4 regions of the Paenibacillus mucilaginosus 3016 genome follow, and region 3 is predicted to be linked to each of the others. Evidence: riboswitches for the same ligand, from Rfam matches in the RefSeq annotation. Region 3 holds a riboswitch; each other region holds the start of a gene.

Region 1 (7,313 bases), 950 kb from region 3:
CCGGCCAGCACGCCGTAGGCCACGAACGGACGGGCGGATTCGCTGATCGAAGCCCCGTCCTTAAAATAATTCAGCACTTCCGTATGTACTTCAGGCGCTTTGCCTTTGGTCATGGCGCGGCCGATCATGACAGCGAGTTCTTCGCGGGTCACCGCGGCGTTCGGCTTGAACTCTCCGCTCCCGGTCACGATTCCTGCGGCTGCGGCGCTTATCACCGCGGGACGCTGCCAAGCCTCCAGGTCGGAGAAAGGCGTCTGGGAGCTGTCGGACGGCACCAGCTTGGCTGCACGCGCGATCATCGTCACGAGCTCGGCACGGGTGACCGTGCGGCTGCCGGCGAGGTCCGAGGTGCCCGGATAGCCTTCGACAATGCCTTTGTCGAACGCGAGCTTCATGTCGGAGTTCAGAGCGGCAGCGGCAGCTGCGGTGCCTTCGGCTGCATAAGCGGCAGGCAGGGTGGAACTGCTTCCGGAGAATGCCGTTCCTCCAAGAATGATGGCCGCCAGCAGCGCCTTGGCTGCTTTGGGCTGCATGCGGAATCGGTTGTTGCTCATAGTGTGGCCTCCTTGACCGTCTTCTTGTGGATGAGTCTAGTAAATGAGAACAAATCTAGTATAGCGTATGGGACGTGAACGGTGTGTAAAGAAATAGGACTTCAGGGTGAAAAAAGTCGAAAAAACCGCCCTCCTTGAGGGCGGAGGGCGGCAGTCTTTTTTGCTTGAAATGCAGCGTGCCGGTAAACCGGCTTTCGAGCCGTTAGCCCTGGATCATCAGCGATTCGTTCCTGGGCTGCGCGAGCGGGGCGGGCTGCTGCAGCAGCTTCCAGCGGCGGAGCATCAGGACGCCGCGGATGAGCTCGTCGCTGATCATGGCGATGTAGATGCCGTGGATCCCGAGCCCGAGCGGAATTGATAAGTAATAGCCGAGGCCGGTGGCCACCAGCCAGATGGAGAACAGGCCGATGGTCATCATGTAGCGGGTATCCCCGATGGCGGTCAGCGCTCCGTTCATGGCCATATTGAGCATTTTGAAGGGCTGCAGCGCGAGGTTCAGCCCAAGCAGCGAGACGCCGATGGCGATGATGGCGGCGTCTGCCGTGAACAGCGGCAGAATCCGGTCGCCGAGGACGAAGAGCAGCAGGGCATTGATCATCACGAGTGCAAGCCCGATCCACAGGGCGCTGAAGGCGCTGCGGTTCGCCTCCTTCCGCATCCCGGCCCCGTACAAGTGGGCGACGCGGATCTGGGCGGCCATCGCGAGGGAGTTGCCAAGAATAAAGCAGAACGACTCGAGTGTATTCATGTAGGTCCGGGCCGCGAGCTCCGCCGCGCCGAGCATGGCGACGAAGGAGAAGAGAAGCAGCTGGGAGAACACCCAGGAGGCCATATTCACGCCCATCGGCCACCCGATCTTCAGCACTTCCCTGAACAGCGGACGGTCGAACAGCCGCAGGTCCGCCCAGCCGATCCGGCGGTGGAAGGCGTGCAGGAAGACGTAGGCAAGCACCAGGGTGCCGAGCAGGCGGGAGACCAGCGTCGAGATCGCTACGCCGGTCAGTCCCCAGGCGGGAAGCCCCAGCTCCCCGAAAATAAATCCGTAGTTGAGCACAAGGTGGATGACGTTCATGCCGATGGCAATATACATCGGGCTGCGCGTGTTGCCCGTGTTGCGCACCGCGGTACTGAGGATCGCCATGGCCGCGGTCAGGACCATGCCGCCGCCTACAATGGAGATGTAGGTGACCGCCAGCGGAATCAGCTTCTCTTCGAGCTGCATGAGCCGGGCGATCGGCTCGGCGCCGAAGAACAGGAGGGCGCTCATCGCGAGGCCGATCCCTACGGATATTTTGGCCGCCATAACGGCGATCGTCCGGGCTTCTTCGGGCCGCTGGGCCCCGAGCTTCTGGGCGATGAGCACGCCGGCGCCGCCGGCAACGGTCATGAACAGGATCGTCATGGCGTTGAACAGCTGGGTCGAGATGCCCACGACGGCTACGGCATCATCCGAGATGCGGGAAACCATCAGGGTGTCGGCTGTGCCGAGCAGGAACTGCAGGAACATTTCGATAAAGATAGGCCATGTCAGGATCCACAGGGATGGGATTCGTTTGGTTTCATTATCCGGGGGTGACGCTTTCTCTCTAAACATAGGGGTTCTCCACTGCCTTTCTTTCATGGAACTGATGCCGGTGTGCTGCTTTGATACCTTGAGGAACACGGCCGCTTGCTATTTCACATTGTAGAAGGTATTCTGGGGGCGATGTTGCAGATTCCGAACGAAAACTATCACAATTCCAACCTGAGTCAGACAGGGGGAGAGGTCATGACCATTCTCGAGTTCACGGCACCGCCGCTGCCGTATTACATTGCGAGCGGCTTCGAGCCGATGAGGCCCGGCCGCAAGCATCCGAACCGCCGGAGCATCGGTGTCTTCGATCTGCTTGTCGTCACCTCAGGCTGTCTCTACATGGGGGAAGAAGACCGCCATTATGACGTGACGGCAGGACACGCGCTGATCCTGAGGCCTGACTGCCACCACTATCCGGTTCAGCCCTGTCTCGAGCCGACGGAGCACTACTGGCTGCACTTTGGCACCACGGGGGCCTGGAGCGCGGCAGAGACGCTCCCAAGCCAGCCGGCAGGGGAGCGGGAGGAGAAAAAATATTTCACGATGGAAACCTTTCCCATGCGGCTTCCGCAGTTTATTCGTCTGCCGCGCCCGGCGGCGGTCTACGAGCCGCTCCGGCAGCTGACCGAGCTGGAGCCCGAATCCCACCGCAGCTGGGCGCGCTGGAAGCTGCAGCTCACGTTCCAATCGGTGCTGGAGCAGCTCAGCGGAGCATTGGAGGCCCAGGCCGCGGTGCCGGGCGCCAAGGTGGCCGAACGGGCGGCCTCTTACCTGCGCGCCCATTACCGGGAGGCGGTGACGGCCCCGATGCTCGGGGAGGCGCTTAACTTTCACCCCGTCTATATCGCCCGCTGCATGCAGCAGGAATTCGGGTGCTCCCCCTTTGAGTACCTGATGCATTACCGGCTCGAACAGGCGAAGCTGAAGCTGCTGCAGACGGACCTGTCGATCGCCCGAATCGCCGAGGAAGTGGGCTTTAACCAGCCGGCCTATTTCACCTCCTGCTTTACGAAGCAGGAAGGGGTCACCCCCCGGATGTACCGCAAGCGGTTCTCCCACGAATAAGTGGAAGGGGAGGGAGGGGATAGTAACTGCGGACTGGCCGCCGGACAGACACTCGAATATTGTTGACAGCAATATAATATCGTTATATACTAACTTACATAAAGTAACTATATGAAAATAGTAAAGGAGATGCTGTCATGATTCCGTCCTCGATGTTCCTTGCCCACGGTTCTCCCATGCTTGCGATCGAAGATACGGAGTATGCGCGTTTTTTGGGAAGGCTTGCCAAAGGCATCCGGCCCAAAGCGATTGTTATTTTTACAGCCCACTGGGAGAGCGAGATAACAACGGTATCCTCTTCCGATGAAGTGTACGAGACGATCTATGATTTCGGCGGGTTCCCGGACGAGCTCTATGAGGTTCGCTACAACGCCAGGGGATCCTCGATTGTGGCCGGCTTGGTAACGGATCGCCTGAAGGCGGCCGGCATTCCGGTCCGTCAGGATACGCAGCGGGGGCTCGACCACGGGTCCTGGACGCTGCTCCACCGGATGTATCCGGAGGCGGACATCCCGGTCGTACAGGTGTCGGTGAACCCTTACCTCGCGCCGAAGGACCAATTCCGCATCGGCGAAGCCCTTCGCGGCCTGAACCGCGAGGAGATCCTTGTGATCGGCAGCGGAGTAACGGTCCACAACCTGCGGATGCTCCGCTGGGGCCAGAGCACGCCCGAAGCATGGGCGGTCGAGTTCGATGACTGGCTGCTCGCCCGGCTGGAAGAGCAGGATTACGAGAGCCTCTTCCGCTACGCCGAGCTTGCGCCGCATGCCCGCCAGGCCGTCCCCCGGGCGGAGCACTTCGTGCCTTTCTTCATCGCACTGGGCGCAGGGGCGGAGGGCAGCGAGCCGGAAGTCATTCACCGCAGCTATGATCTGGGCACGCTGAGCTATCTCAGCTTGCAGCAGGCGTAAGGCACACCACCGCGCATACCAAAGAAGGAGCGTTTTCCCGGGGGGAGGACGCTCCTTCTTTTTTTGAAAAATAATAAACACGCATCGTCCTTAAAGGACGGTGAAGCCGTTTATCTCACCCTCCGCTCGTCTCCGAATCGGAATCGGCTGCGATCGCCGTCAGCTCGGCCACCAGGTCATCGAGCTTGTGACGCTGTTTTGCCGTTCGGTCCGATAGGTCAGGAACGCACATCCCCGTGCAAACACGGCACCGGTAACGAGTACACTGAGAGCCATGAGGGTATTCCTTATGGCGAACTGAGGCAGGATCCCGATCATCAGGAGAAAGGAATACATTTTGAGCATAAGTTTGTTGCGCGCTTGCAGGGGGGGGTTCCCGCCTTTCGATAGCTGGAATGGATAACGATCCATGCTCTTTTTGTCTGTATTGGAGGGTGGTGATGTTAGAGATAATTTCGGGTGCGGCGGTACAAGATCATGCAAGGGGTGCAGGATTGTCTTATTGCTGAATGCCGCTGCTTATAGTATGAATGAATCATTCGGGGAAAAAGGGAGCGGATGTTCATGAAACGAATGATCTATAGAGGACAGTTGGCCAAAGGCAGGGAAAGCGAGGGGCTCGCCTTCCTGCGGGACAACGAGGGAGCACGCCGGCTGGTTTCCGGCGGCAGGCTGATGACGGCGGCAGCGTTTCATTGGGAGGGCCGGCTGTTCCTGTATTATGAATGTACCGGAGCGGATGTGGCGCCGGAGGAGCTGGCGGGGGAAGCCGGCCCCTTTCTCATGGACTGGCCCGGGGGCGAAGAGCTTCGGAAATGGGTGCCGATGATTGACGTCTTTCACTTCAACGAGCCCGTCTCCCGGGAGCATTGGCTGCGCAAGGCGCCGGTGGAGCAGAGAGTGGGGCGTGTCGCCCATCTGCGGCCGGAGATGATGAGCAGCTATATCTACTATCACTACCAGCTGCAGGAGGAGCGGGCTTTCCTCGGGAACAAGTACGAGATGATCGCCATGCATGAGAACCTGCTCTTCGGGTATCAGGAATTCCCCAAGGTGGTGGAGGAACCGCTGAGCCCGCGCAAGCTCCATACCTCGGGCACCCCCGAGAACTGGGAGGATTCGCGGATGGATCTGCACTTCCAAGCCTGGCCGGACGGACACCTGTATTTTAAGCCGATCGAGACGGTGTTCGCTTATTATGCGGGGGATGAAGGAGAAGCATAGGGACAGATAGTTCATGGTACTTTTGGCATCTGTGTGCAGAGAGCTGTTCACTGCATCCGTGGAATGCAGGACTGACAAGCAAAATCAAGGTCGATATTTGTGGAAAAATGCGTATAAAGTACTATACATTTCGGGGTTCGGATGTTATAATCCTACTCAGATAGTACCTTAACGAACAAAAATAAATATCCGACAAAGGCAAAACTGGTGAAAGCCAGTGACGCAAAGCTACAGGGGCTACAGTCTTTAGGACCATGCCAGCCAGTTGCCGGTTGAAAGTAAGTTATTTGTGAAACTGCAAATAGGCTTATCCGGCTCAATGGATAAGTCTATTTTTCGTTCCGCTAAGGATATCCTTTAAACCATTTAGAGGTGATCCCGATGAAGAGAACATGGAACATTGCAGTTACTTCCCTGCTTACGATAAATCTGCTTGCCGCGGCTTCCTTTGCTGACTTTACCGCTTCGACAGCCATGGCTGCCACCGCAGTCAAATCTTCCGCCGCCACATCTTCCGTTGCCAAGACTTCGAACAAGAAGGAACAGAAGGCGGTTACGCTCAAGGAAGCGGCTCAAGCGAAAGGAAAGCATATCGGTGTAGCGACGCAGAGCTGGCTCGTTAACAAAAGCGAATATGCGGCCGTGCTCAATCAAGAGTTCGATACGATCACACCGGAGTACCAGATGAAGATGGGTGTGATTCAGAAGCAAAAAGGAATCTATAACTTCAGCGAAGCCGATGCGCTGGTGGACTTCGCGCTGAAGAACAATAAAATTGTAAGAGGCCATACGCTGGTATGGCATAGTTCCCTCCCATCCTGGGTGGAAAACGGCAAGTTTACAAGGGAAGAATGGATCGCCATTCTCAAGGACCACATCACAAAGACCGTTCAGCACTTCAAAGGCAAGGTTTACGGATGGGACGTAGTGAACGAAGCCTTCTGGCAGAACGGCCAGTACCGTCCGACCGTGTGGTACAACAATATCGGACCGGAGTACATCGAGATGGCATTCCGCTTTGCCCATGAAGTAGACCCGCAGGCGAAGCTGTACTACAACGACTTCAGCTCGGAAGTGAAGAATGAAAAGTCCGACGCGATCTACAAGATGCTGAAGGATCTGAAGAGCAAAGGGGTACCGATCGACGGAATCGGATTCCAGACGCACCTGACAATTGACGGCCTGAACTACAATGACATGAAAACCAACTTCCAGCGCTTCGCGGCACTCGGGCTCGACACCGATATTACGGAGATGGATCTCGTGACTCATACGTTCCAGGGGACGATGGAACAGAAGATGAATGCGGCCGCAGCGGTATATGGTAACGTCATGAAAGTGGCACTCAGCCTGCCGAGCTGCAAATTCTTTATCGCGTGGGGCCTGAACGACAGCCAAAGCTGGCTGAATGAGGATACCGGCTTCAGTGAGTACCCTCTGCTCTTCGACGATTCCTTCGGGAAGAAGCCGGCTTACAATGCGGTTATGGAGCAGCTCAGAAAATAATAGAACACAAGATGGGGACCGGCAAATTTTGCCGGTTTCTTTTATTATATCATCACTAAAAAGCTCCCTTGCTTATTAGGGCAGAGGGAGCTTGGCTATTCTTTCTATTCGATGAATCCAATTTTGTTTCTAAGATCTTCTTTCATTTTTCTCTTTTGCTCTGGAGTTATTCCGTGTGACAGCGTCCACGTATGGTCGTATACGGGGCTTAGTGTCATAAGCTCTTTATTCTTTTCGATATACTCCGCTGTGTTTCCAACAACACGCGCCGGGCTTCCGGCCACGATCGATCCTGCAGGCACATCTTTGGTGACGACAGCACCCGCTCCGATGATCGCGTCATTTCCGATCTTTACGTTAGGCAGGACAATCGCCCCGGCGCCAATGAATACGCGGTCGCCAATCTCGACGAGACCTATTTTGGTGTAATTGAGATGCACCTTTGTTGAAGCGTCATGGGCCAAGATATGCACACGTGGT
Region 2 (7,313 bases), 2.8 Mb from region 3:
CACCGTTGTCTCCACCATTGTTGCCGCCGGTGCCGCCGCCCGGCTCTTGGTTCGCCGCACCATAGACCGACACGGTCACGCTGCCAAGAGCGGAAGGCGATATCTTTTTGCCGGAGGACAGCGCCGTCCACTCTGCCGATGTCACACCGATCGTGCCTTCCCGCTCGATGTGCTGCGCTTTGAATTTCACTTGGAGCGACTCCGTATTCGCCGCCTTGCCCTCCGCATGCTGCGTTACCAGGTGAACCGTACCGGCATCCGCATCATACGTCGCCGCAACGACGGTACCCGCTTCGCTGCTCTCCGCCCCTACGTACTGGAACAGCTCACGGTCGTACGAGAGCTGCAGGTCCTGCGAGCCGATCACATTCACGAGCCCGTCCACGCCGACCCCGACGGAGAACTCGCTGCCCGGTTCCACTTCTTCGGGAGCACTCAGTGTGACCTGGGAATGATCCGTATACAGCTCGAACTCGTCGATGCTGCCCCAGCTTCCGTTGTTGGCATCGGCCTCGACCCCAAGAGTCAGCTCTCCGCCGGTCACCGTAATATTCGGAATGACGATATGCTTCCACTCATGCCATGCGGTATTGACGATGTCCGCGGTCAGCTTGTCGCCCGCCGCATTCACCGCGAAGAGCTTCAGGCTCTTCTCCCCGCCGCCGCCCTGCGTGCGTACGGCCGCGGTATACGTACCGTCCGGCAGTCCGGTAACCTTCTGCTCCACTTTGAACGTATAAGGCCGGTCAAGATAATAATGGAGGGAATAATCGCCGCTGTAGGCATTGCCTGCCGGTGCGCTTGAATTCTCGGCATCGAGTGCTTCCGTATCGCCGCTCAGCGTCCATCCGCTGAAATCCCCGGCTTCGAAGCCCGCATTGGTCACATAGTTGCGTGTACCTTCCACGGTAACGACCGCTTCCGCCTGAAGGGAAGCCCCTTCGATCGTCCCGGCAATCCGGAGCGTGCCCGGCTTCGTGAGATCCTCCGGACTCACCGCTTCCCAGTCCACCGGAAGCAAGCGGATCGAGTCGTCGCTGAACTCCCCCTTCACCGCGGCAGGAAGCTGGAGCTCGCCGCCGACCGTAATGTCCAGCGTCACCGGCTGCACATATTCCAGCTCCGCCGCGTAAGGCTCGCCCTCCAGCGGGGCCGAAACGAGGTTATACACATCGAGCGATGGAAGCGCATTGCCCTCGAAGTCGAACATCGCCTGGTTGTCCCAGCCGTTGCCCTCTCCGATTTTCCACCCTGCGCCCTCTACCGGAATCCAGTCCTGCTCCCAGTAGAACACGCCGAGACCGCGGCCGCCCGGCACCTCATGAACCGCGTTCATGATATCCCGCACCGCCTGGGCCTGCCCCTGCACCGTCGCTTTGTAGCCTCCCGCGCTTTCTTCCGCCGGGCCGAAAATGTTCGTGAACCCGTCGCCGTTCTCCAGCGTATGCGCATAAGCCGTCTCCACAACGATGACGTCTTTGTCGTAGCGCGTGCTGATATCGTTCATATTGTGCTTCAGTTCTTCCAGCGTACCGTGCCAGTACGGGTAGAACGAGAGGCCGATGATATCGAAGTTCACGCCGCGGAGCGTAAGCGCATCGAACACCCTGCGGTACAGGTCGTTGTCTCCTCCGTCCGCCAGATGCAGCATGATCCGCGTCTGATCCTCCGGATCGTTATCCTCCACCGCGCGGATCCCCGCCTTCAGGAGATTCGCGAACCCGTCGTAGCCGCCGATCTCTTCCCCTGCGGACTGCTGCCACGTCTTGCCGTCCGGCCAGATCATGCCGCCGTTGGTCTCGTTGCCGATCTGCACCATATCCGGCATCGCATCCTGCGCCTTAAGCTCTTGGATCACGCTGTCGGTATAGTCGTAGACCGCCTGCTCGAGTTCGGCGCCGCTGAGACCTTCCCAGGCAGCCGGCTTCAACTGCTTGCCCGGATCCGCCCAGAAGTCGCTGTAATGGAAATCGAGCAGCACCTTCAGGCCCAGCTCCTTCGCGTAGACGGCAGTCTCCACCGTCCTCGCCAGGTCATTATTGCCGCCCCCGAGCGGATTTCCGTCCGGATCCACCGGGTTGTTCCAGATCCGCAGACGGACCCAGTTCGTCCCGTGGTCTTTCAGGATCTGCAGCGCATCCTTCTCCACGCCGCCGTCGTAGTAACGGCCACCGCTTTCTTTAATCTGGCTCAGCATGGAGACATCCGAGCCTTTAATGAAATCCGGGCTCAGCCCCTCAATGGGATTGATGCGGATCACACTCTCCTGCTCTGCAGCCCGTGCCCCCTGCGGAACCCATGTCAGCGCCATGGCTGCCACCAGCAGCAGGGCCGTGCTTTTTTTCACGAATCGCATGCCTCAAAACGACCTCCCTGACTTCGTTGTAAGCGGTTAACCAAACTTCTTGCCGACCGCTGAACCGATTATAGCAAACGCTCCCACAGGGATTACCCCCGTAAAATATCATTCTTCTGTACTTTTTGCAGGAATCTGTGTTCCCTCGCGGCCCTCCGTTCCCTTTTATTTTGAGAGGAACTGTGGTAACTTGAATTTCATATGAAATTCAGGAGGACAAGAACATGGCCAAGCCGCAGTTCCGTTGGAACATTAAACTGAAGAAAAGCAATTCGTATTTGGGGACCGTATACCTCGAGGAGCCGCTTCCGGAGGTTGAGGACGTCATCATGATCGGCGACAAGAAGTATTCGCTCGTGGAGATTCAGCCGGGGAGCACCCGCGATTCCCACGATGTCTTCGTAGAAGAAGTCAAGAAGGATGCGCTGAAAAAATAACGCAGCCGAATCCGTCCGGGTTTATGCCCGGGCGGCCGCTGCACGCCGAAGGCCGGAACGGGAGCTGTCCTCCCTCCGGCCTTCTTTCATTCCCCACAGGTTCTGCCGGTGTACGCCGGAATCCGCTGTTTCCCGTTCTCTCTTGAATCTGACACGGTTCTTCCTGAAGAGACATTTTTTTCATTTTGACGAATCCCAACGTATTGTCTATTATTATATGTAACGATTTATTTCCTCCGGCTTTTCATTCGACAATCCATAACTCTACTTGTTCAATAGCAAACTTATTGAAAAATAAGGACGCAAAGCCTCGGGCCTAAGGAATGAACCTTCTCATTCTATGGCAGCCGGGCTGCCTTAGTGGTGTGCGCGCAACCATCACCTGCTTGGGTGGTGGTTTTTTTGATTACAAAAGGGGCGCTTCCAACATGAGATCAATCCACTCTTCCCGCCTGCTGATCTTCGGTCTGCTCTTCGTCTTCGTGCAGGCTGCCGTGTCCTTAGGGTACGGCCAATATATTCTTCCGCTCTATCTGATGGATATCCTGGCACCGGCCATCTCCCTCGGGGTGGTGATCCAGGTCATCCGTGCCCATACCGGACCCCAGAAGGGGTTCTGGCTGCTGATCGGCACCGCACTCTTCTGCGAGATGACGGCCCAGCTCATCTGGGGCTCCTACGAATGGATATGGCAAACGGAAGCACCGGACATCGGGATTGCGGACATCTTCTGGGTCTCCCAGTCGCTGATCTACCTGGTCGCATTCTATGGATGGGTGCGCTCGGGCGAGAAAAACCGTTACCTGCTCGACTCCATGATTCTCGTGGTGAGTCTTGCCGTCGTCAGCTGGGAGTTCCTGATCAAGCCGATCTACCAGGGCGATGAGAATCTTGATCTCATCACCATCTCCGTCGATCTCATCTACCCGATCACCTCCCTGCTCATGGTATTCATCCTCACCTGCTGGCTGCTGAACGGAGAGCGGCGGATGAGCCGCCGAACGATGCGGATGCTCGCGATCGGCTGCCTAAGCTATATGTCCGGGGATACGCTCTACATGCTGCTGATCGATATCCACTCACTGGATTCGCTTGAGCCCTGGATCGACACGTTCTGGACGGGAGCCGCCTTCTGTATGGCGGTGGCCGGACTCCGTTCCCTATCCGGCAAGCCGGGTACAGCCGGGGCCGAGGGGCGTGTCGGCCGCGTGATCCGGTTCTCCGTTCCGTATATCGGCCTGCTCCTGCTGATCGGGATTCTGGTCTTTTACCGCCTCACGACAGACGTGTTCGTCTGGGGCTTGACCCTTACCGTGCTGCTCGTGCTGGTCCGGCAGATCCACTTCCTCACTGAGCGGGAGATGCTGAACGACAAACTGCGCCAATCCCTCCGCAGGTTGGAGAGGATCGCAAGCTGTGACAGCCTGACGGGGCTGCTGAACCGGAGGGTGTTCGAGCTGGAGCTTGAGGGAAAGCTCTCCGGCCCGGGACAGGAGCCCGTGGCTGTTCTCTACTTCGACCTGGACAAGTTCAAGCCGATCAATGACAATCACGGGCACCGCACCGGTGATCTGCTCCTGCAGGCAGTGGCCGAACGGCTGTCCTCCCTGCAGAAAGACGGCATCAGCATGGCCCGGCTCGGGGGAGATGAATTTGCCATTGCCGTCCCCCTCTCTTCCCTCGGCAGCCTGGAGCGGCTGCAGGAGCTCTCCGAGGCCGTCGTCCAGCTCCTCTCGAAGCCGTACCGCCTGGAGGAGGTGACGCTCCGGACCTCCCCGTCCGTCGGCATCGCCCTGTACCCGCAGGATGCACGGACGATGCCCGACCTGCTCGATGCGGCGGACCAGGCCATGTATGAGGCCAAGCGACGCGGGGGCCGGGGATTCGCTTTTTATCGAGGCGGATAGACCTGCTTTGGGCGGTTGCACCGCTGTGCGTACCGACCACGAACATCATGCCAATGACAACAGCCCCCTTGCCGCAGCTGCGGCAAGGGGGCTGTTTCATTTTATGAGTGCCTATGCGTGAATTAAGGAAGAAGGACCGGCGGTTTGCGGTGCTGCGTTCCCTGCTCATAAGCGTAAGCCAGCTGAATCAGATGGCCTTCGTCGAAGGCGCGTCCCAGGAACTCGAGTCCCACCGGAAGGCCGTCCGGAGTGAAGCCGGCTGGCACCGTAACGGCAGGGAAGCCGGAGAACGGACTGAACTTCGTATTCGGACCGGAGTTCTGCGGCTCTCCGATCGGGGCCGCCGGGTAAGCGGAGGTCGGATACACGATCGCATCGAGATCATGATCCGCCATCACCTTCAGCAGCGATTCCTGGGTCAGCTTCGTACGGAAGAGAACGATATCTTTGTACTCTTGCGTATCAAGGGATTCGCGGGCGTTGCGGGCTTTCATCGGCTCTTCCTGCGTCTTGATGTACCGGCCCGATTCGATGATGTCGTTCAGCGTCGCATAAGGTGCCTTCGGCCCGAGCTCCTTCAGGTAATCGTTCAGGTGGAACTTGAACTCGTAGCCGCTGAGGCTCGGGTACTTCCCGATCTCGGCCGCATGCGGGATGAGGATCGGCACCGTCTGCGCGCCAAGCCGCTCCAGATCATCGACAGCCTTGTAGACCAGGTCGCTGACCGCCTTCTGCTGCGGCTCCGAGCCGATCAGCTCCACAGCCACGCCGATCCGGGCTCCCTTGAGTCCGTCGGCATCCAGGAACGAAGTATAGCTTGCGGGAATCCGGCCCACGCCGAAGGCCGTTGCGGTATCATCGGGGTCATAGCCTGCCGTGGCATCGAGCAGGATAGCCGCATCGGTGACGCTGCGCGCCATCGGGCCGCCGACGTCCTGCGTGAGGGCCAGCGGGATAATCCCGTCACGGCTGGACAGGCCCACGGTAGGCCGGATCCCTACCAGGCTGTTGAAGGCGGACGGAACGCGGATCGAACCTCCGGTATCGGTTCCCATCCCCGCTGCCGCGAAGTTCGCCGCGATGGAAGCGCCCGTTCCGCCGCTCGAGCCGCCCGGGTTGAACTGCAGCGCATACGGATTCAGCGTCTGGCCGCCGAGTGAGCTTGTCGTCGTAATATTGAAGGCGAATTCGCTCAGGTTCGACTTGCCGAGGATGATGGCCCCGGCCGCTTTGAGCTTGGCCACCTGGTCGGCATCCTTACCCGGCATGGAATCCTTGAGGCAGAGGCAGCCGGCCGTCGTGGCCATATCTTCGGTATCGTAGTTATCCTTGACGATGATCGGAATGCCGTGCAGCGGTCCCCGCGGGCCTTGGCTCCGCCGCTCCTCATCCAGCGCCTTCGCAAGCTCCAGTGCTTCAGAATTGAGCGAGATCATCGAATTCAGGCTCACGCCCTGCTTGTCGTACTTCGCAATCCGGTCAAGGTACATCTGCACCAGTCCTTCGGAGGTCAGCTTCCCTTGAGCCATGGCGGTCTGCATATCCGGGATACTCGCTTCCACGAGCTCGAACGGCTTCAGATAGCCGTACACGCGGTTCGCAACGGTATAAGCCTGCTCCCGGGTGAGCGGATCGTCCGCCCCGAACCAGGCGGCGCCGTAGCCGTTCATCAGCCCCAGCTTGTATACGGCCCCGACGACGGAAGTATAGGGCGAATCGTCCGGCACATCCGTGTAAGGCTCGGCCGCGGGGCTGAGCTGAAGCGCTTCGGACAGCGCTGCAGCCGTATCCTTACGTGTGACGGCATCTCCTGCGGGAAGCGGGAATGCCGCACTCTTGCCCGCCAGTTCCGCCGCCTGGCGCAGCAGGCCTGCCAGCTCGACAGAGGCCATGGGCGCGGTGCCGGGAAGACCGGAGCCTTCGGAGGACAGCGGGGCAGCCTGCAGTACCGCCTCATCCGGAGAAAGAGAGAGTCCCGGCTGGGCCGCATGGGCCGACAGCGGAGCAGCCAGCAGAAGCGTGCCTGCCAGCAGAGATGTTAAGCGCTTTTTCTTTTGCGTCGAATGGTGCATCATAGTTTCTCTCTCCTCTCGTTGTCACGTTACCTTATCTAACACATATGTATCACAAATTCATGGTACATTACGCGATCGCGTTTTTCAATCCCCTGCCCACAGTTCGGCATGAAGCACAAAAAAACCGCCGGAATTCCAGCGGCACGCACAGCCTTGCTATGATTGGGTTCAAGTGTTGTTGAGCACAGCGCTCATCAACGGAGCAGCGAACAGGGCAGTTTATCGTCCGATGCCCAGCTTCGTCTCTCCGGCTGTCCTGGGGCCCGCCGGCTTTCTGAGCAGGCCGACCAGCACGAGAAGCACCAGGGTAACCGCTGGGAACGCCACATCCGGCGGGTTGCCCACGGTCAGGATCGTCACGATGGCCCCGATCATGATCGCCCCGAGCAGTGCCGCTGCGTAGCGGGCGGTCTTGCGGAACAGCAGAGCCACCCCGCCAACCGCCTCGAGCAGGCCGATCAGCAGACGGAACCAATCCGGAAAGCCCATCGCCTTAAAGCCCTCGACGCTCATCGTTTCGCCGATCAGCTTCAGCACT
Region 3 (7,313 bases):
GCGCGCACTTCCTGCACACCTGCCGTGAAGTACGTATACAGTCCAAGCAGCTTGTAAGCCGCTTTGATCAGACGGCCGAGGCCGGATTCCTGCAGGCCGAGCTCCTCGAGGAACATCGCCTTGTCTTCGCCTTCGAGCTCTGCAATCTCGGCCTCTACTTTGGCCGAGATCGGCACGACTTCCGCATTCTCGGCAGCCGCATATTCGCGCACCTTCTGCACGTACGGGTTATCGTCGCTGTTCGCCACTTCCGCCTCGCTGACGTTCGCCGCATAGAGGACCGGCTTCATCGTGAGCAGGTGCAGGTCGCGGATCAGCAGCTTTTCTTCATCGGTGAGGTCGAGGCTGCGGGCCGGCTTGTCGTTGTAGAGCGCTTCTTTGACTTTCTCGAGCGTCTCGACTTCCTGGGCCACCTTCTTGTCGCCGCCCTTGAGGTTTTTGCGGGAGCGCTCGATCTTCCGGTCGACGGAGTCGACGTCGGCGAGGATCAGCTCCAGGTTGATCGTCTCGATGTCGCTGATCGGATCCACCTTGCCGGAGACGTGCGTGATGTTCTCGTCCTGGAAACAGCGGACGACGTGCACGATCGCATCGACTTCGCGGATATGCGAGAGGAACTTGTTGCCGAGGCCTTCGCCCTTGCTCGCGCCCTTGACGATACCGGCAATATCGATGAATTCAAAAGCCGTCGGCACGATACGGTTCGGCGTCACGATCTTCGCAAGGCCCTCCAGACGCTCGTCCGGCACTTCCACTACACCGACGTTCGGATCTATAGTACAAAACGGGTAGTTCGCTGATTCTGCCCCAGCTTGTGTTATCGCATTAAATAACGTGGACTTTCCTACGTTCGGCAGCCCGACGATTCCTGCTTTCAAAGCCATATCAAGGACAACTCCTATCCGGTATTCCGCTTAGATTCTGACATTCTATTATAGCTTATTATTAGCCATTTTGTCACGCAGTTACACTTTTTGGTACCCGAGGTTATGTAAAAAGCCGGTCCCCGCCCGTGCGAAGCCGGCTTGATCGCGGGCAAATCCCTGTCAGATCCGCCCTCCCTCTTATTCTTCCGGCTGCCCCGAGATCCGCCGCAGCTCGTTGGCCAGCCGGTTCACCTCGGTCCGGCTTTCCTCATCCTCCGCGGCGTAGTAGATCGCGGACAGGAAGCTGATCAGCTTGTTCGCATCCTCCGGCGAGATCAGCACCTGGGGCTTCGGGGGCGTAACGATCGTGCAGGCCTTCAGCTCGTCAGCCACATCCTGTACGAAATTCGCAAACGATTTGCCGAGCAGCCGCAGGGGCGTCTGCGGATCGCTGCGCCGTGCCGGGTCGAGGATGTAATGTCCTGTAATGTCCGTCAGCGGATTCAGTCCGTACCGGTAGCAGGCATAGGCGAAGACCCATACGTACCGCTTGTAGGACTCCGTGAGATTGATGCTCCCGCCGTAGCACAGCTCCACCGCACCGGCCGTGTCGTTGGCATCGGTGCCGTAGCGCGCGTTATCGCTCGTCACGTTGTAGATCACATGATAGGCTTTCTCCGCCGCCCCCGTCAGCAGGGGGATGCACTCGATGATCTGCTGGTCGTCGACGAACAAATGAGCGGAGGAGGCCATATCGTTCCTTGTCCGCTCATAATACGCCACGTTCGCCGCTGCCGTCGAGCTCGGATTGCCCGTATCATGGGCAACCATGAACCGGCAGCGTGCCAAAGGAAGCTTCGGCCTTCTCTGGCTGGGTCCGGTCAAGTAACGCGGAATGATCTCGTACTTCATCAAAAACGCCACGTTCCTCACCACCTCTTCTTCTTTCTTACAGCATATGCTGCAAGGAGGTGGACGGTACGCGGCGCATACGTCGGCTGTTATAAGATTGTCCATACGACCCGCTTTGTTCCTTGGGAGGCGAAGCCGGATTATTTAAAGATCCGCTTGGCCGACTCTTCCCGCTTCGTCCGGAAATGCGTCTCCACCTGCTTTTTCAAAACGTAAGCACGCAGAGAATTCGCTTTATCCTTGGCCAGATCGATGAACTGGGCCCCATAATAAAACTCCCCGTTCTCGGTCTTCTCGGTTCTGGCTATCTCCGCACGGCACGGCATTTCGAAACCGAGCTGCAGATGCAGATGCACTACGGCGCCTTTGCCGATACCCAGGTCTTCTCTGATCGTAAACCCGATCCCGCTGATGCTGATGTTATGCACGCTGAGCTCGATCTTGTCTTCGAGCAGCCGGTCGGTGCCGTCAGCCATCTGTACCGAGAGCACCCGGCCCTCTTCCTTCACGGTAATCCGGGGGTTTTCCCGCTTCTCGGCAAACAGGTTCCGGTTCTGCGGGGGATTGATGATAATCAGGGCACCGTGGTCCTTGGCCACCACGGTGGATTCGAACATATAGATCCCGCCCGGAGAATACACGGTAAGCTTCACCGTATCTCCGAGGTCGAATACTTTGTACTCCGACATTTCGATCTCCAGAATATCGCCTTCCGCAAAGCTCAGAATACCGGTAGATACGAAATTCGCCTTCTCAACGACCGTCCGGCTGTGAAGCAGGATGCCGCTGGGGCTGCGGTACTTCTCGTCCGTAAGACTGTAGGCTGATCTTGCTGCAGCCATCTTCATCATGGGGTTGCCACCTCTCGCATTGGATGTTTGTTCTGGATGTTGGGGAGCAGCCAAAGCAAAAAGGCCGACTCCATTCGCAAAGAGGGATCCGCCGTGTTGTTCGTGAGTCCATTCGGCGGCCAGGCTGTCATAGTCCCTGCAGGACCGTAGACCCTAAGCTTTGCGTCCCTGCCTTTCGGCAGGTTTGCCATGAAACGAATGTTTCTTATGATATGCATAGTTACTTAGCATCAGTTATTAGGCACTAATACCTATTCATACTCTTCATTATAGGTACGAATCCCTGATACATCAAGCCTTTTTTCGAGGATTTTTCCCGCCATTTATTCACATGTGTATAAACCATGTTAGTTATTCACATTGTTAAGGGCCTGTGGATAAGTTTGCTGGCCGGAGAGAGACTTGCTCTATCAAGCGCTTTTTTCTACAATGGACTGGGAAACGGATCGGATTATCCACAAATTTATCCACAGCGTGTTGACAAAGAATAACTTCTGACGGCACCCTGTCCACATCAGCAGAAATGAGAGGTTAGCAGCTATGGAGGAAGAACACGTACGCTTCATGCGTGCTGCGATCGAAGAAGCACGCAAAGCCGAGGCGATTCGGGAGGTGCCGATCGGGGCGGTCATCGTCCGTGAGGGGGAAATTATCGGCCGCGGCTATAACCGGCGGGAGACGGATAAAGATCCGCTGGCCCATGCGGAGCTGATCGCCATCCGCGAGGCGAGCGAGCATCTGGATGCCTGGCGGCTGCTGAACTGCCGCTTGTATGTAACGCTGGAGCCCTGCCCGATGTGTGCGGGCGCCATCGTCCAGTCCCGCATCGTGCAGGTGGTCTATGGAACCCATGACCCCAAGGCCGGATGTGCCGGCACCTTGATGAACCTGCTGCAGGAAGAACGGTTCAATCACCGGGTCGACGTGGTCAGCGGTATCCTTCAGGAGGAATGCGGCTCGATGCTGACCGATTTCTTCCGCAGGCTGAGAGGAAAAAATAAGCCGGGCGGTCACCAGTGAAGCCCCCATACCCCCATAGCCCGAAGGGGAGAGGACAAGCCGCTTGTCCCTCCCCTTCGTTGTCTATCTGGCCTTCTGGCGCAGCGGCCGGAGCCACATGACAGCCAGGCCCCCGGCTGCCAGCAGCGCAAGTACATACCAGCCGTACCGGGTCACTGCACGGGAGATGACCTCGATCGAGTCCCCGAAAAAATACCCCAGTACGAAATAAACCATCGTCCACAGCAGTCCCGTCAGGTACGAATAGAGGGCATAGGTCCGGTAGGACATGCCGTTGATGCCGACCAGGTAGGGGACGAGATGGCGGACGACGGGAAGAAAGTAGCTGAACACCAGCGTACCCGAACCGTATTTGTCGAGCATGGCATAGGACTTTTCGATATAAGGCTCCATGCTCTTCTTCTTTCGGAGCCGCTCCAGCACGGGAGGCCCCATGACCCGGCCGAGCACATATCCGAGGGTTAAGCCGGAGACAACGCCCACATACGTAATTACGAAGGCCGGAAGCGGGCTCAGCAGATGCAGCGCACCTACCATGCCGCCGGTCATCACCACAACCTCATCCGGAATGGGCATCCCCACGATGCCGAGCCACAGGGCGAAGAACAGCGCGAGGTAGCCGAACTGGTGAATGTAAGAGAGCAGCGTATCGATCGTGATGGTCTCCATCTCCTTTCGAGGGCGGCATGTCAGGCGGCCCCGTACTCTATCCAGATTTCCCGGAGAGCCCCTCTCCTAAACGCCGAAGAACCGTTCCGGTTAAGGAACGGTTCTCTCTCATTGGCCCTGCGCACTCTTCCGCACTCCCTCTTCTTACGGGGGCTTCCGTCACATCCGCCTGCCCTGCCCGTTACCACGGCTGCCCAGCAGCAGCCGGATGCCGCCACCGATGAGCAGCACCGAGACGACGAAGGTCTGAAAATACCGCTCGAACCAGTAGACGATTCTTTGCTGGGTCTCGGGGGTCACCCACAGGTCGAGCACCTGCAGCAGCACTTGATCGAACAGATAATAAATACCGAGACCGAGGAGTCCAATACCAATCCCGCGCTGATGGTGCAGGATCCACTCGACGACCGGGATATCCCGGAGCTCCTCCTTCTCCCATCGGGAGATATGCTGAAGGGCGTCGAAGAAGCTGAAGAACCACAGCAGGGGAATCAGGAACATGAAGAGGGAGAGCCGCAGCACATCCAGAATGTAGACCGCGAGCAGAAATCCCGCCATGAGCTGGAATCCCCTCTTCTGGAGGCCGAGATACATATGGCCCGCTCCGGGGAAGACGGAGAGGATCGCCGCCAGCGTGCGGTTCTTTCGCCCGGGTCCGCGCCACTCTTGAAAATCATCGAAAAACGTCCGGTCCAGCAGCGGCTCCCCGGCTTCCCGGCGCTTCAGAAGCTGTACGCAGTCGAACATGCAGTACAGCCAGACGATGGGGAGAACCCCGAGGAAGACGAAGAAATCGTCCTGACCGGTTAATGCTGCGAGGAACAGCGTCATTACAATGAAGCCGAAGAACACCGCCATGAAGGCCAGGCCCCGCTGCATCAGTCCGAGATGAAAGTGCCCCAGCCCCGGAATCAACGAAAGGAATACGGTAAAATAACGGTCGTTCGCCGCTGCAGGCGGGTAATCTTGAGATGCGTGTGTACGTCCTTCGTTTGCATGAGGACTTTGGAACGATTGCGGCCCCTCTTCGCTGTATACTCGTCCCGGATATGAAGAGGGCGGTCTCGTCGGATGGGAGGAAGTCAGAAGGGACACGATCATGTCCGCGAGGTTGATCAGCCCCACGGCAATGCCGCCCAGACACAGGAGTATGCCCAGTTCAGTCTCCCTGAATATCACGGCAGACAAGAACGACAGGAGTGCCAGTCCGAAAAATAAGATCCCATAAATCATCCCTTTGATGATTCTGCCCCTGTACAGGTGTCCGAGTCCCGGTATGAACGACAGCAGCAGAGCGGCCATCGGATGTTTTGTCGTGTTCATCGGTTATCCCCTCTTTCTCGTTTGGGCTCAATCCGGTCAAGCAGGCCGACCGTTTTTTCCATCCATCTTACGGAATAAGGCTCCGTCTCGGACGCCGGACGGGTAGAATCCGGAGGTGCCTGCTCCACGGCCGCCGAAACGCTGCCCAGCAAGAACTGGAAGGCGCCGGAGCTCATGAGCAGCATCGTGATGGCGGCGGCGGCTCCGTAATGGAACAGCGGATGCTGGAGCCAGAGCAGCCGGTGACGGCGGCTTCCGGTCTGTCCCACAATGGCGGGCGCAGCGGAACGATGCTCCAAATCCCACTGCTCCATCACCGATGCCTGCAGAGAGGCCGCATCCGGCTCCGGCAGCTCTTCAGCTAGCTCCTCCAGTGCCTCCAGATATAGCTCGAAACAGGATGCGCAGTCCTCTGCCAGGTGGGCATCACATACGTCTCTTTCTTCCGGAGCGAGGGTGCCCCTTATATAGTCGAGCCATGTTTCCCTTGGCATATGGTTCATTCCAGATCCTCCTCCCTCCATGCTTTGCGCATATACTGCTTGGCCCGGTAGAGCTTGGACTCCACCGTTTTGACCGCCACCTGCTGCTCGTCGGCAATCTGCTGGTAGCTCTTGTCCTCAAGATAGAACGCCACCACCACATCCCGGTACGCTCCCGGCAGCCGCTCGAGATTCTCCCTTACCCGTTCCCGGCGGTCCCTGCGAAGCACCTTTTCTTCCACGGGGCTGCCCGGGGACCGAGCAGCCGCCCCTATGGCTTCCCATTCCTCCGTCAGCTGCTCCCTCTTGCGGTCTTTCGAGCGTTTATAATCAATGGCCTTATGTACGGCGATCCGCGTCAGCCATGTCTTCAGTCCGCCATGCCGGTACTGGGGGAGGGAGCTGTAGATCTTCAGCAGCACTTCCTGCGTTACATCCTCGGCATCCCCGGCTGAATGCAGCACCGAGTAGACGGCTTTGTACAAGTCGGTTCCGTACCGCTCCACGAGCTCGCGGAACGCTTCCCGGTCCCCATCGATGATTCGAGCAATCCACGCTTCTTCGGTAATCGGTCTCCCCCTCCCTTCTCCACAAGCTATAGACGACCGCCGTGTCTCTTTTCACTGCAGCGAATGGCAAGAATTTTTTTCATGCTTGCTTAAGAAGGGTGTTCGCTTTTCTCCCGTAAGGCGGTGTGATATAATAACCCTTGGTTAGGATATCGCGTCCCCATAGCTCAACAGGATAGAGCAGTCCTCTCCTAAAGGACAGATAGTGGTTCGAGTCCTCTTGGGGACCCATTCTTCAGCTGCCGCCGACAGGTGCGCTTCTTCATGACTTCAAGGCCCTTACGGGCTTTTATTTTCTCCGCGGCTGCTGGCCGCCCGTATAGACGCGTCCCTTCAGAGGCACACTACGCGATGAACATCCTGCATCACATGCAGCCAAGTACATAACCGACACCATTGGCAAAAAGAGCCCGCATCCACGAATTTCCTTCGTGCCGCAGGCTCTTTTCTTTCATTGCGTCAGGACAAGCGGGCCGTCTTTCGTGATGGCCACCGTATGTTCGAACTGCGCCGAGAGGCTGCCGTCCATCGTCCGGGCGGTCCACCCGTCAAAATCGATGAACATCTCGTGCTTGCCCGCGTTCACCATCGGTTCGATCGTGAATACCATGCCTTCTTCCA
Region 4 (7,313 bases), 3.7 Mb from region 3:
ATCGCCAGGCCCACATCTCCGAACTGCAGGTCTCCGTCCAATACGGCCACCTGCAGCCGGGTATTCTTCGCCAGCGCCGCGGCCAGATTGACCGTCATCACCGTGCGTCCGATGCCGCCTTTGGCCCCGGCCACCGCGATGATCTCCCCCCGCTTCGTAACCGGGGCCTGGTCCGCACCCGGACCGTTGTCCCGCTGTTCCATTCGGACTCCCCCTTCCTTCCATCCATCCTTCTATCGCTGCATCCCTCCGGGCAGCCGCCCGGAGCTCCGATCGTTCTAACGTGTATTCGCTCCAGCGCTTGTATGCCCGTTCGCTTTACGGCGAGCCCGCCTGCACCGCACGGCCGCGCAGCACCAGCGAAACGGTGCCGAGCTCATCCGCTTGAACCAGCTTGACGGTATCCGCCGCCTTCACTTCCAGCGTGACCGCACTGTATTCCGCATACGGCGTATCCTTGTCGGCCTCGACCATCCGGCGGCCTACCGCCAGCACACGCACATTCTCCAGCAGCGTGATGGAGGCCACAGGCCCCGTACCCTTGTCCGCCGGCGTGAACACCACATCGACCATGTCTTCCGGTTCGATCAGATTCGAGACCGACTGGACGAAGTTGACGCCGACCGAGACGCCGCGGAAGCCTTCCTGCACCTTGCGGGAGACGAACAGCGATTCCACGCGGCCTCCGGTCAGGTGATGGGCGAGCAGTACTTCGCCCGCAGCCAGCTCCCCGCCGGCCAGCTTGCCCTCGGCCTCCGCCAGCATTCGTACGGCCTGCGGATGCAGACCGAGCTCCGGCACCTGCACGAGCTCCAGCTGCGAGGCATCCAGCACCTGGTTCTTTTTGACGGCGGCCTTCACGGCCACCACCTCCACCATGGACGCCTGAACGGCGGCCGCGGTATCGAATTTCTTCATATAATTGAAAAATAAGAAGGTCGTGCACAGCCCCATGACCAGGGCCGCGGCCATAATCAGCTTGGATCTCATGATGTCTGTCCTCTCCTTTGTCCGTTCCTCTGTCCGTCTTATTCACCACCCACGATGCCGCCCTTTACTCTGTCAGCCGGATCGCATAAGCTCCCCGGGAGACGGCTCCCGGCGCAGCGATCCCGGTACCGGCCCGCTGGATGAAGATCCCGTCGATATAGGTGTCCTTGGGAGCCATCGGCTTCGAGATATAGAAGTAGGCGAACCCCTTGATTTCCACCTGCTTGAGCTGGCTGGACGTCTGGGCGTAGGGCTTGTACACCGGGATCAGGATAATCCGGGTGCAGTCCCGGTGGGAATAATCCCCGTCCGGGTAGGGGCAGCTGTTGATCCTCTCGTTGACGCCCCCCCGCGTCTTGTCCGCGATATTGCCCGTCTGCGTCTCGATGATATCGCCGACCTTGAGCGCTTTCTTGTAGCCGTACTTCAGATTATCCTCGTATGTCGCCGCCCCGGTGCCTCCCAGCGCCAGAACCCCGAAGTTGCCGTAGCTGACTTCCGTCTGGTCGACCTTCAGCCGGTACTGGCGGCCGAATTCGAGCGGGATGCTCTCGTCAATCCCGAGGGGTGCGGCTCCGGCCGCTTCGCCCATCGTCAGGATCTCCGCCGCGGCCCGGGCTTCCACCGGTGCGGATTCCCGCCCGAACAGCCCGGAGAAGCCGAGCTTCACCTCCCGGCGGAGCGACACCGTCACCTTGCGGCCAAGCTCGACCTGCGAAGACACGAGGGACGGCTCCTCTCCGTGCCGGAGCAGCACCTCCCGGACGACCCCGTTCACCGCGGCCTGCGCGCCCGTCAGCTCCTGAGCCCCCGACAGCGCCGCCGCATTAGCGGCTTTCTGCAGCCGGCTCTTCTGCACGTAGACCGTCCCCCCGTCGATGACCAGGCCCGCTGCGCCAAGCAGCACCGCCAGCATCAAGGCGGCGAGGACCAGCGCGCTGCCCTGCTGTTCCCCGAGGAAACGTCTTCCCATGACTCTTCCCCCTTCCTTGTTGGCTTTGTCTTATGTCTCACTCCACCCGTATGGTTGAATCCGCCGCCACAACCGGCGCCGGCAGCAGCCCTCCCACAAGCGGGGTGATGTACCCTACCGGATAGCTTAAGGTAACTTTGATATACTCGCCGGACCGGCGCTGCGCCTGCAGGGGAGCAATGGTCACCACCAGCGACTCCGCTCCGCCCAGATGAACGTAACTGCGGGCGAACGCGGTGATCTCCGCATCGCTGCGGCCCAGCCCCCCGAGGCGGACCGTCTCCTGCGCCGCAAGGTTCAGGTGCAGGTAGGCATACAGCACGCGGCCGAAATCCACGACGCCGCAGACCAGCAGCAGCAGGAGCGGGAGCATCAGGGCCAGCTCCGTCAAGGACTGGCCGTGCTCCTCCCGGAGCAGCCGGTGCCTGCGGAGAGCGGTACGCCCCCGCTGCCTGCCCCCCGTACCGCTCCGCTCCCCATCCTCCTTCATCCGCTTCATCCGATCCCCCATCCTCTCGCCAGGTAGCAGAGGAGGCAGCCGCCGGCAATCGCCGGACCGTACGGATACGTGAGTGCTGCCGCCCCGCCAGGCAGGGGCTGCGCGGCGGGCAGTCCGAGGCCCGAGCGCACCGAGACCATGGCTGCCCAGAGGCTGCGCGCCCTCTCCTTCCAGCCCCGTCGCAGCAGAAGCAGGCACAGGGCCATCGCCCCGCCCAGCAGCGCCATGTACACGGCGGCCATCCCGACGAAGGCCGCTCCCTTGAAGGCGCCGACCAGCGCCAGGAGCTTGACGTCGCCTGCTCCCATACCGCCCAAGATGTAGGGAATCAGCAGAATGCCGAGGCCGGCGGCGAAGCCGATACCGGCACCGAGAACCCCGCTCCAGCCGCCCTCCGCTGCCTGCAGTCCCAGTGCGGCCAGCAGGCCGGGACCGATGACTTTGTTGTAAATTTTGCGTGTTCGGATATCCGTGACTGTGCATACCGCCAAAATAACGAGCAGCACGGCGTCGATCAGCATAAGGCTCCCCTCTTTCGTTATGTACTGCCGGAGGTGACTCCCTCCGGGAAACACCGGAGCCTGCGAATCCGGGTACGAACCGCAGGCTGCCGTGTGCGCCGCCCGATTATGGCGTCTCGCTGCGGCTTTGAACCGTGTTCAGCGCGTCGGTAAAAATGTTCGTGATCTCGGTACGCAGCATCACCAGTGTAGCGACCACGGCTACGGCGATCAGTCCGAGGACCAGACCGTACTCCGTCATGCCCTGTCCCTTTTCTTCCGTTACGAGTGCTCTCAGTTTGTTCATCATGATGTCGGTCTCTCCTTTGAATGGGTAGGGTGTAGGTGTGTTCCTCCGCTTTGCGGCCGTGGGAAGCGGTTCCAACAAGCCTGGCTTCGGTCTATGTTTGCCGTCAACCTGGGCTGCCATATGTCGGGGAGCCGCTGCGGCTCCCCCTAAGAGTGTGCGGGTGCGCCCTCTGTCTCGCCGTTTATGGCGTCTCGCTGCGGCTTTGAACCGTGTTCAGCGCGTCGGTGAAAATGTTCGTGATTTCCGTACGCAGCATCACCAGCGTGGCGACCACGGCTACAGCAATCAGTCCGAGGACCAGACCGTACTCCGTCATGCCTTGTCCCTTTTCTTCCGTTACGAGTGCTCTCAGTTTGTTCATCATGATGTTATGTCTCTCCTTTGAATGGGTAGGTTAGGTGGTAAGGGCGGTTGAATTGGCCGCCCGCTCGGGTGGTGTCGTTTGAAAATTCCGATGATTAGTGACAGTCCGCTGCCGGGAGGGCCGGAGGTGCTGGGGCCGCCCTTCGCCGGTTCCCTGCTCTGGAGCGGCAGCCCTGGACCGATTAGGGCGTAGTGTTGCGGCTTTGGACCGTGTTCAGCGCGTCGGTGAAAATGTTCGTAATCTCCGTACGCAGCATGACCAGTGTCGCGACGACCGCTACGGCGATCAGCCCGAGGACCAAACCGTACTCCGTCATGCCTTGTCCCTGTTCTTCGGTTACCAGTGCTCTCAGTTTGTTCATCATGGTGTATGTCTCCTTTGTGGTGTTGGTTTGGAGTATCGATCGATTGGTGCCGGAAGGGCCGAATGATCCGATCCGATTTATAGTTTGAAAATTCCGACTTTTGTTGGCGGCAGGCTGCCTGCATTATGGGGAGTCCGCTTGGCTTTAGGCAGCTTCCGGTTCCCTGCGCCTGAGGTCTTCAGAACTTGATTCCGCTTCCGAAGAGGTTACGGCGTGGTGTTGCGGCTCTGGACCGTGTTCAGCGCGTCAGTGAAAATGTTCGTGATTTCCGTACGCAGCATCACCAGTGTCGCGACGACCGCTACGGCGATCAGCCCGAGGACCAATCCGTATTCCGTCATGCCTTGTCCCTGTTCTTCGGTTACGAGTGCTCTCAGTTTGTTCATCATGGTGTGTCTCTCTCCTTTGGGGTGTAAGGTTTAGGTGGTTAGAGCAAAACTACGGCTTGTCCATGCTTCGTCCGCGTCAGGCCCAGACTTCCCGCAGGAAGCTCGATGACCGATACGGCGCGGGGGACCAGCGGCCCGACCCGGCCCGGGGGCAGCTTCTCCTGCATGCCCACAATGGTATCGTTCTCGTCCAAATACAGCACATCGATGGCGTAACGCATAAAGAAAGTATGGATTGAGCGGCAGGGACGGATATGAAGGCCGGTGCCCTCCGGCAGCTCTTTCGAGAACATCAGGCCGCGCAGCCTCTGCATGAAGGTTTTCGCTGTACGCAGTTCCCACGCCAGGATTTCTCCCGTCTCGAGATTCACCAGCTTCATCTTGGATTTCGCCTCCTTTTCATACAAAATATCCCTGCTTCAGCCGAAAGGAGGGATGGGAAACATCTATGTACCCCGTCATCTTTCGGTAGCTGGCTGGCATAGCGCACCTTGTCGCTGTAGCCCCTGTAGCTTTGCGTCGCTGGTTTTCACCAGGTTTGCCTTTATCGAGATTCGGCGAATTTTGTCGTCGAACTCGTTTGATAGCCATATCTTATCGGGATTTAGGGGAGTTTCCATGTGCTTAATGAACTATGTTTTTTATGCTTGACATCCATTTTAATAGGCATTTCGGCATTATTACCAGAAGAGCCTCAGGACCTGCATTCATGGTGCCCGAAAGAGGCTAACGGCATGGGAAGAGGCGGGAATCCCCCTGCTTCCGGGAGGAAACAAGGGGATTCTCCTCTCCTTGGTAAATCCACCCTGCACAGAGGTAGGCTGGAAGTAAGGGCGTAGGCCCTGCACGAAGTCCCGGTACTGGCTGAGGCATACCCCCGGGCCCACAGACCCAACCCTTGTCGTCGGGATCGAGGATCCGGACGGCTCCCCATTCTTTTCCTGCGGTCTTAAGGGCTGCGGGACGATCCGGACGGCATTCAGAAGTGCCCGGACGGAACGCCTGGGCAGCAAAAACAGAGCCCCGCTGAACGGAGCTCTATGGTGCGCTCTGTATTTTATGGAAAATCCGCTTACGATTCCCAGGGATGAATCATGTCCTCGGGCCGCACGATGCTGTCGAACTGCTCCGCCGTCAAATACCCGCTGCGCATCGCCGCCTCCTTCAGGGTAAGCCCTTCCTTGTGGGCTGTCTTCGCGATGGACGCCGCCTTCTCGTACCCAATATGCGGGTTGAGCGCCGTTACCAGCATCAGCGACTGCTCCAGATAGCGCTGGATCACCGCCCGGTCCGGTTCGATGCCGACCGCGCAGTTGCGGTTGAAGGATTCCATGCTGTCGGCGAGGAGCCGGACGGACTGCAGGAAATTGTGGATGATGACCGGCTTGAACACATTGAGCTCAAAATTCCCCTGGGAGGCCGCGAACCCGATCGCCGCGTCATTGCCCATCACCTGGCAGACGACCATCGTCAGCGCTTCGCTCTGCGTCGGGTTCACCTTGCCCGGCATGATCGAACTGCCCGGCTCGTTCTCCGGGATGCGGATCTCGCCGATGCCGCAGCGCGGACCGCTGGCGAGCCAGCGGACATCGTTGGCGATCTTCATCAGATCCGCCGCCAGTGCCTTGATCGCCCCATGCGTATAGACGATCTGGTCGTGGCTCGTCAGGCCGTGGAACTTGTTGTCCGAGGACACGAACGGGATGCCCGTTTCCTTCGAAATCTCCTCGGCCGCCGTGTCCCCGAACTTCGGATGGGCATTGAGCCCGGTGCCGACGGCCGTCCCGCCGATAGCAAGCTCGCGCATCGTCTCCACGCTCTGCCGGATCATCACGCCGCTCTTCTCGAGCATCGCCCACCAGCCGCTGATCTCCTGGCCGAGCGTCAGCGGCGTGGCGTCCTGCAGATGCGTGCGCCCGATCTTCACGATGTCGCTGAACTCCTCCATCTTCGACTTCAGCGTGTCCTGAAGCTCGGCCAGGGCCGGCAGCAGGCGCTTCTCGACCGCCAGCACACCCGCGATATGCATCGCGGTCGGGAACGTGTCGTTGGAGCTCTGGGAGCGGTTCACATCGTCATTCGGATGAATCCGCACCGACTTGCCCCCCTCCTCCAGCCGCTTGGTGGCCAGGTGGGCGATGACCTCGTTCGCGTTCATATTGGACTGCGTGCCGCTGCCGGTCTGCCAGACGACGAGCGGGAACTCGTCGTCCCACCTGCCCTCGATGATCTCCGTCGCCGCTGCGGAGATCGCCTCCGCCTTCTCCGGCTCCAGCTTGCCGAGCCGCTCGTTGGCCCTTGCCGCCGCCTTCTTCAGGATGGCGAAGGCATGCACCACCTCGAGCGGCATCCGCTCCGTACCGATGCGGAAGTTCTCGCTGCTGCGCTGCGTCTGCGCGCCCCACAGCTTATCCGCCGGCACTTTGATTTCGCCCATCGTATCGCGTTCGATTCTGAACCCTTCCATTCTCGTCACTCTCCTTGACTTGATCTCATCCACTTATATTACCCCGTTTCCTGCTCCTTCCATTCGGTTGGGCGGATCGTGGAACGCGCCGCCCGGCTCCCGAGGCCATCCGTGAGAATCCCAGCAGAACCAGGGCGACAACGGGAGCCCGAACGAAGAACATACACGAACGCCGCACAGACGAGGAGCAGATGCAGCGGGTGTCCGGCAAGCGGATTGGCATGAGTATACTTTTTGCCGAATCAGGAGTGCCTCATCCCAGGCGGATCAGCCAACCGTTATCATCAAAGGCAGGCCAGCCAATATCTGGTATCGTTTTGATTATAACCCTTCTTTCATTTAGGTAAAAGTGCAGCCTATCGCCGGTATTCCTTCTACTAATGTATTGTCATGCTGATCCTGGCGGCGCCTCCAGCCGAACTCCTGGAACTCCTCCCTACCGTATCGTATTCCCCCG

The links. Region 3 has a riboswitch for cyclic di-GMP ahead of PM3016_RS00150 (PilZ domain-containing protein). Riboswitches for the same ligand answer to the same signal wherever they lie in the genome.
Region 1: linked by a shared signal. The riboswitch ahead of PM3016_RS04325 (endo-1,4-beta-xylanase) and the one ahead of PM3016_RS00150 (PilZ domain-containing protein) in region 3 are both predicted to bind cyclic di-GMP.
Region 2: linked by a shared signal. The riboswitch ahead of PM3016_RS12350 (GGDEF domain-containing protein) and the one ahead of PM3016_RS00150 (PilZ domain-containing protein) in region 3 are both predicted to bind cyclic di-GMP.
Region 4: linked by a shared signal. The riboswitch ahead of PM3016_RS16205 (DUF192 domain-containing protein) and the one ahead of PM3016_RS00150 (PilZ domain-containing protein) in region 3 are both predicted to bind cyclic di-GMP.

The regions. Positions count from the first base shown of each region.
Region 1 is NC_016935.1:977,680-984,992, forward strand. It holds gene PM3016_RS04295 (5'-nucleotidase C-terminal domain-containing protein) at 1-554, opposite strand, end outside; gene PM3016_RS04300 (MATE family efflux transporter) at 757-2,148, opposite strand; gene PM3016_RS04305 (helix-turn-helix transcriptional regulator) at 2,323-3,192, shown strand; gene PM3016_RS04310 (DODA-type extradiol aromatic ring-opening family dioxygenase) at 3,330-4,103, shown strand; gene PM3016_RS04320 (hypothetical protein) at 4,668-5,327, shown strand; cyclic di-GMP riboswitch class I at 5,515-5,600, shown strand; gene PM3016_RS04325 (endo-1,4-beta-xylanase) at 5,709-6,833, shown strand; gene PM3016_RS40660 (acyltransferase) at 6,938-7,313, opposite strand, start outside.
Region 2 is NC_016935.1:2,870,669-2,877,981, reverse strand. It holds gene PM3016_RS12360 (glycosyl hydrolase 53 family protein) at 1-2,356, opposite strand, end outside; gene PM3016_RS12355 (hypothetical protein) at 2,581-2,793, shown strand; cyclic di-GMP riboswitch class I at 3,061-3,153, shown strand; gene PM3016_RS12350 (GGDEF domain-containing protein) at 3,222-4,700, shown strand; gene PM3016_RS12345 (amidase family protein) at 4,823-6,775, opposite strand; gene PM3016_RS12340 (DoxX family protein) at 6,995-7,313, opposite strand, start outside.
Region 3 is NC_016935.1:25,996-33,308, reverse strand. It holds gene ychF (redox-regulated ATPase YchF) at 1-884, opposite strand, end outside; gene PM3016_RS00155 (peptidoglycan recognition protein family protein) at 1,065-1,790, opposite strand; gene PM3016_RS00150 (PilZ domain-containing protein) at 1,919-2,629, opposite strand; cyclic di-GMP riboswitch class I at 2,741-2,828, opposite strand; gene tadA (tRNA adenosine(34) deaminase TadA) at 3,170-3,649, shown strand; gene PM3016_RS00140 (DedA family protein) at 3,713-4,318, opposite strand; gene PM3016_RS00135 (hypothetical protein) at 4,478-5,641, opposite strand; gene PM3016_RS00130 (zf-HC2 domain-containing protein) at 5,638-6,144, opposite strand; gene PM3016_RS00125 (RNA polymerase sigma factor) at 6,141-6,662, opposite strand; tRNA gene PM3016_RS00120 (tRNA-Arg) at 6,849-6,921, shown strand; gene map (type I methionyl aminopeptidase) at 7,144-7,313, opposite strand, start outside.
Region 4 is NC_016935.1:3,753,768-3,761,080, reverse strand. It holds gene PM3016_RS16250 (CpaE/TadZ family protein) at 1-203, opposite strand, end outside; gene cpaB (Flp pilus assembly protein CpaB) at 319-990, opposite strand; gene PM3016_RS16240 (pilus assembly protein TadG-related protein) at 1,055-1,963, opposite strand; gene PM3016_RS16235 (TadE/TadG family type IV pilus assembly protein) at 2,001-2,462, opposite strand; gene PM3016_RS16230 (A24 family peptidase) at 2,459-2,983, opposite strand; gene PM3016_RS16225 (Flp family type IVb pilin) at 3,090-3,272, opposite strand; gene PM3016_RS16220 (Flp family type IVb pilin) at 3,454-3,636, opposite strand; gene PM3016_RS16215 (Flp family type IVb pilin) at 3,818-4,000, opposite strand; gene PM3016_RS16210 (Flp family type IVb pilin) at 4,207-4,389, opposite strand; gene PM3016_RS16205 (DUF192 domain-containing protein) at 4,428-4,769, opposite strand; cyclic di-GMP riboswitch class I at 4,854-4,942, opposite strand; gene fumC (class II fumarate hydratase) at 5,462-6,856, opposite strand.